DNA from 2 places in the Paenibacillus nuruki genome. Region 2 is predicted to be linked to the other one. Evidence: riboswitches for the same ligand, from Rfam matches in the RefSeq annotation. Region 2 holds a riboswitch; the other holds the start of a gene.

Region 1 (3,430 bases), 1.7 Mb from region 2:
GTTAAGATGACCATTGTTAATGGACATATCGCTTATGAAGCCTAGTAGACTGTAGTTATTCTATTTAGCACATCATGAACTCAAAAAACACCTATACATGATCTGTTTTTTTTGGACAGAGCTTATGTATAGGTGTTTTTTTGTTATATTGGATTAACGAATAATATGGTGTTGCAAAAAATCTAAAAAGTCTTGTTGCATGGTGCCGAGTGGCAAGATTTTTTTGATGATTCGAAGCCGCCAACGTTGACCGTTACTTTGAAATGACCATAAAGCATCCAGCAAACTGCCTGTATTATAATTCTGCTCCTGTAGATCAGTCACTGGAATCTCTAGAGTATGTATGACTTTTGATGAGAAAAAATTAAGAAATAAAATGATTAGCTTATCGTGATTTAGGAGCAATATCGTTTTACTAGAATAGGAAGCAAAACTTTGAGACTGGGCATAACAGATCTGCATATTAGCTTCTATGTACGGTGTAGTCAGTTTGCGAATAAGCTTTTTGTGGATAAATAGCATCATCAAGCACCTTTCTATGTGAATAATAAAGAACTTACAATGGGCAACAACATACATTATCTAACTATAAAAAAGTCAATTTATTATACAATATTAGTAATAGACAAGTCATGCGATAAGTCATTTTCAAAAGAATAATATTCATAATGACTATCTACAAAAAAGGTGAAAATGGAGCTTTCTTGATTTTTAATTGTTTCGATGATATGATTTCAGCATCACAGCAAAATCGTGATTATAATTTCATACGTTATCCTTCGGGGCGGGGCGCAATTCCCCACCGGCGGTGTTGAGATCAAGTTTGTATAGGTCTCTAAGTCCGTGACCCGGCTATGTGTTGTATAACCATAGACGGTGGATCTGGTGAGAATCCGGAGCCGACAGTATAGTCTGGATGGGAGAGGGATACAGAAGTCGCTTGCATAGCGATTTCTGAATTAAGATGCACTTATTTGAGTGTATAGTTTACTATTTTCAGGAAGCAATAATCTGTGGATAACAGGTTTATTTGGTCTCTGATGATAGTCTATATATTGAAAATATGTTGATATTGGATCAGTGGATCAAGCTGAGCCGATAGTAGATATACAGTTTTGTGCTGTACATTTACAGACATACGATCGCCATCAAATAAGCACATTCCATTCTTACTCCTATACATGAAGATGTTAAGCCCTGTAAACATTCGGATATTATTCCGGTTTACAGGGCTTTTTGCTTGTCATTGTATCATTTTAACCTTTATAATTTAGTTATTAAATTATGAATAGTAACTAAATATGAGGATACGAATATGTTAAATCATTACCGTATAGATGATCCATTGCATGTTGCGGTATGAAAGATATATTGTATCGAAGGAGCCCTTAATCATGAACGTAATCAATGATGAATTTTACATGACACTAGCACTAGATTTAGCAGAAAAGGCTCAAGGGCAGACAGATATCAATCCTGTTGTTGGTTGCGTAGTCGTCAAAGACGGCAGAATTGTAGGGATGGGAGCCCATTTACAACGTGGAACCGGACATGCTGAAGTCCATGCGCTCAATATGGCAGGAGATCAAGCAGAAGGTGCAACAGCGTATGTGACATTAGAGCCATGCAGTCATTATGGCAAAACCCCTCCTTGTAGTGATCGTCTGATCAAAGAAAAAGTGAAGCGGGTTGTGGTGGCAGCAGTAGATCCGAATCCACAGGTAGCTGGTTCAGGTATCGAAAAGTTACGCAGTCATGGGATTGAAGTGGTGACAGGAGTACTGGCTAAGCGATCGGAACGACTGAACGAAACATTTAACAAATATATTACAACAGGGCTACCTTTCGTAACGCTCAAAACAGCTAGTACGTTAGACGGTCGTCTGGCTTCTCGCACAGGAGATAGTAAATGGATATCCAATAGCGATGCTCGTACGATCGTTCATACGATGCGTCATCGTCATCAAGGCATTATGGTAGGCATTGGTACAGTATTGGCTGATGATCCTGAGCTGACCACACGTACAGAAGTGACAGGTGTTCAGCCGACTCGAATTGTGATTGACTCGCAACTTCGTATTCCTGATACCGCCAAACTATTAAATACAGAAGTGGCTCCTACGATTATTGTCACAACATATCAAGCGAATCGAGATCGTATCCATGAACTACAAGAACGTGGAATCACAGTCATTATCTGTGGTAGCGGCCCGTATGTGGATCTTCCTTTTGCGCTGAAAAAGCTTGGCGAACTGGAGATATCTTCGATTCTGTTAGAAGGTGGAGGTACGCTGAACGGTTCGATGCTTGAAGCTGGATTGATCGATCGAATCACTTTATTTTTTGCTCCCAAAATTATCGGGGGTACATTATCCACTTTTGCATTTGACGGATTTGAAAAAATGAATCAAGCAGTCACTTTAGATGAACTCGAAATAGAGACGTTAGAGGACAATGTTTATATCAGTGGATTACCACGTTATCATCACCTATAACCTTGGAGCAGATCAGCTTTATCGAAAGGAGGATATCTATCTATGTTCACCGGATTGATCGAAGAAATAGGAACACTGAGACAAAATGGACGACGTGGTGAAACGATGGTTCTGGGTATTAACGCATCACGTATTATGGACGGGCTTCAAATTGGAGACAGCGTAGCATGTAACGGGGTCTGCTTAACAGTAACCACGATTGCAGGTTCGATGTTTACAGTAGACGTAATGCCAGAGACTTATCGGTCGTCCAGTCTTAAAGAACTGACGACAGGCAGTCCGATTAATCTAGAGCGGGCGATGATCGCCAACGGACGCTTTGGAGGGCATATTGTACAAGGTCATGTCGATGGAACAGCGCATATTGAGCAGATACAGAGCAACCAGAATGCTGTGATTTTCCAGATTGCACCGACAGATCATGATTTATTTCGTTATATCATTCCCAAAGGTTCAATCACAGTCGATGGAATCAGCTTAACGGTAGTATCGGTAACCAGCACTTCGTTTACAATCTCGATTATTCCTCATACGCTTAAAGAAACAGTGCTTGCTTACCGCAAAGCAGGCGACATGGTCAATATTGAATGTGATGTGCTTGGTAAATATGTCGAACATTTATTACAGTACCAATCGAATACAGCTAATGATGCAACCCATCAGAAAAAGCCATCAATCACCAGTCAATTTTTGCAGGAAAATGGATATATGTAAGCGCTTGGCAGTATAAGCGCAAAAGAGTTCAATAAAAAAATGATTTTTGCAAAGCAAAATATCTTACAGTAAGCGCTTGGCAGTAAAAGCGCGAAAGAGTTCAATAAAAAATGATTTTTGCAAAGCAAAATATCTTACAGCAAGCGCTTGGCAGTAAAAGCGCGAGAGAGTTCAAAAGGAGGTTATATCAATGAATCATGCATCTACCCACTTACATTCTA
Region 2 (3,430 bases):
ATCATGCTGCCAAATTCAACAATTCAGGCTGGAACCGAGAAATTCGCACTCAGAAATTCAGCTGGAATACAGACAATACACCTCAATTTGGTCAACCACTGAATCCGAATGTACAGATAGCTATTCCATCAGGTGAACCAGATCGCAACCGTTATGAAGGCGAGCAAGGAACTTTTGGCGGAGCAGCTTATGCTTCTTCAAGCCCTAATGGTTCAGGATCGTCCAAAGCAGGTCATATTGATACAACAGGCAGTTATGTACAATATTCTGTGAATGTTCCTACAACAGGAACCTATATGCTAGCTGCACGTACAGGCAATGGCACCGATGGACTGGATTGGTCTACTCTGCGCCTTTCTGTCGATAGCAATAATGCAACAGACTTTTTTATTACGAATAAAGGTTGGGAAAATTGGGGATTATCAACGCAACGTCTATCGTTGACAGCAGGTAATCATACGATTCGTTTTAGTAAAGGAAATGGTTATGGAGAGTTAGACTTCTTCGATCTAGTACGTATTCAATAAATATAGGATGCTTTCAGACTTGAGATGACAAGCTACTGAATATTCAATATCTTATGACATCGCTATCTTATACAAATTAAAAAAATCCTGTCTACTATAGCGGAATTTCGCTGGGTAGACAGGATTTTTGATATTAAAGTTACTATTTATAGATAGATGAACATATTCTTTTTGATACAACAGAGCTTATGATGCAGAAGGTACTGCTGTTTTGGCATCAGATGGTTGTTGACGTCTGGAAATAAAGAATAACGCTACCCAGATTAACAAGAATCCGACCAATTGAGCCCATGTTAATAATTGTCCAAATACGATCCAGTTAATAATGACACCGACTAATGGAAAGCTCAATTCTGCTAATGTTGCTACCGAAGCTTTGGTGGTCGATAATCCTTTATAATACATCAATAGACTGAGCAAGCCCGGCAATAAGGCTTGACCTAGCAAATTCAATGATACCGCTGCGATACCACCAGAATCAGCAGATAGGCTCCAAGCTGCACCTTCATGCCAAGTTAATACAAGCAATAATGGTAGTGCCATAATAAAGCGCAATGATGTGACGGTCTCATATTTCATCTGTCCCACCATTAAGCGTCCCATAACTGTAGATCCACCCCATAATGCAGCTGCACCTAGAGCAAATAAACTACCGACCTGTACAAATTCACTCATATGACCAATCGGAATCGCGAATCCGAAAGTTAAAATATACGTACCGACTAATGCTAAAGCAAATAACCAGCCAAATCCACGCGGTAATACTTCTTTCAAAATAATACGGGCTAATACGATGGCAAAGATTGGTTGTAATTTCTGTAATAATAAGACGGCATTGAGGTTACCATGAGCCAATCCCATCGTAAATAGAATCGTAGCAATTGCTGATCCACCCCATGATAAGAACAATAACGCTCCAATATGGCGCATTTTTAATCCTTTTAATTCAGCACGGTTCACCCATAATACCGGAGCCGCCGCTAGAAAAACAATCAAATGCTCCAACAATACCAACTGAGTTGAAGTCATTGTTTTCAGCAAAATAATTCGGAACAGTGGATCAACGCCCCATAAAGCGGCGCCTACAAAAACAAGCCAAAATCCACTTTTAATATGACGCTGTCTAGCTGATGATGCTGTTTTGATGTTATAACTTGCATTTTCCATGATTCAAACTCCCTACGTGATTAGAATTTGAATATGAGATCTCATACGGAAAGCCCCCGTTATCAACGTACAATAAACGGGGGCTTGATCAAATAAACGTGCAACTGTATTTTACAATACACTGGCATGCTTATCGGTTGATCTTCTCCCATCCGGACTTTACCGTCGGCTCTGGATTCTCACCAGATCAGTCATTCCTCTATAAAACGAAAAATGAGTCGCGGGCTACCATTTTTTCACTTGTAAAAAAATGTTCACCGCCGGTCGGGAATTGCACCCTACCCCGAAGATCTCTATTCGATTTTGGTTTGTTAGTATAATTTAGCTACTCTCATGTTTAACCATGAAAACAAGATTTGAAAACTTTCTTGTATCAAACATTCAATATATCTCATTATAAAGATACTTTTAGTAACTTGCAATAGTTTTGTACAAATAAATAGCTAACAATAGATTAAAACATTTAATCCCGATCAATTAACTATACTATACAACAAATATAATTTCTGTCTAGTCATGATCGAATGTTTCTATACATTTATAGATTTGTCGATAAAAATGGAAAATATAACTATTTTCTTTTGCATTACTCTATTGTCACATATCTGTAACAGTTGTATAATCATAGATGCTTTACATGTTTCCACAATATTCAGTACATAATTGAGAGGGGTAGAAAAATTTGGATTATAATTCGCAAAACAATGGTTACCCGCCTGCGCAACCGGATGCACCTGCTTCTATTATTAGTGTGAAAGAATGGATGCTTACACTTTTATTGTTAGCTATTCCAATTGTCAATCTAGTAATGTTATTTGTATGGGCTTTTGGTGGCGGTACTCATCCTACCAAAGCTAACTATGCCAAAGCAGGACTGTTATGGGCAGCAATCGTTATTGTTATTTACATTGTTATCTTTCTTGTTTTCGGTGCAGCATTATTCGCAGGTATGGGCAATATGGAACGCAGCGGATACTAATAGAACAACCAAAAGAAGCACCTCGCAGGGTGCTTCTTTTTTTGTCTATTTTTAAATAGATGTTCTTAGTAACGATCTAATACCAATTGTGTTTTGAGTGAATCTTGTGGTACTAACCAACCTTCTTGATTCAAATAGTTCATTAATTGTTGACGATCTGCTGCTGCTGTATTGTAATCATCGGTTTTGAACGAAATCTCTATCACTGGCTCTGTACCTGTTCCTGAAGCATTGCGAATGGGCCAAATTTCAACATCCACATCGATTCCGTTCCATGTTCCTTCATATTTACTAGCTACTACAGGTCCATAAGCACGAGACACTTTTAGCTGCTTTTCACCCCAGCTTGATCCATCTTTCCACTTTTTCAATTTCCCTGGAAGATTATCTACAAGTAGAGACAATGCTTTGCTATCTGCTGGCAATGTGGCTCCTGATGTGGTTGCTTTAGACTTTTTATCATTAGAAAGACTTAACGTCTGCTTACCATAACCCCAATCGACTTCAGCTTCATAATTCGTATCTGATGCATCAAATCCTTGTTGATTCGCTAGAGTTAACGCCGCATCAATATTTCCGTTAGCAATGTTATAACGCTTTTTATACGTCATTTCAAAATTATCTTTATCTGCTTTTTTGCGAAAACGTACATTCCAACCTTCACTATCTAACTGCTTATCACTAGTATCGAAATACTCTACCGCAATTTTCTGCGCTGTTGCAGGTAGATCAAAAGCATCTTTCACTTCAGACTGAA

The links. Region 2 has a riboswitch for FMN ahead of RCP16_RS12275 (DMT family transporter). Riboswitches for the same ligand answer to the same signal wherever they lie in the genome.
Region 1: linked by a shared signal. The riboswitch ahead of ribD (bifunctional diaminohydroxyphosphoribosylaminopyrimidine deaminase/5-amino-6-(5-phosphoribosylamino)uracil reductase RibD) and the one ahead of RCP16_RS12275 (DMT family transporter) in region 2 are both predicted to bind FMN.

What each region holds. Positions count from the first base shown of each region.
Region 1 is NZ_OY725677.1:1,065,780-1,069,209, forward strand. It holds gene RCP16_RS04750 (amidohydrolase) at 1-45, shown strand, start outside; gene RCP16_RS04755 (hypothetical protein) at 154-324, opposite strand; FMN riboswitch at 772-932, shown strand; gene ribD (bifunctional diaminohydroxyphosphoribosylaminopyrimidine deaminase/5-amino-6-(5-phosphoribosylamino)uracil reductase RibD) at 1,395-2,495, shown strand; gene ribE (riboflavin synthase) at 2,538-3,209, shown strand; gene ribB (3,4-dihydroxy-2-butanone-4-phosphate synthase) at 3,400-3,430, shown strand, end outside.
Region 2 is NZ_OY725677.1:2,751,262-2,754,691, forward strand. It holds gene RCP16_RS12270 (family 43 glycosylhydrolase) at 1-527, shown strand, start outside; gene RCP16_RS12275 (DMT family transporter) at 714-1,694, opposite strand; FMN riboswitch at 1,831-1,989, opposite strand; gene RCP16_RS12280 (hypothetical protein) at 2,377-2,673, shown strand; gene RCP16_RS12285 (hypothetical protein) at 2,739-3,430, opposite strand, start outside.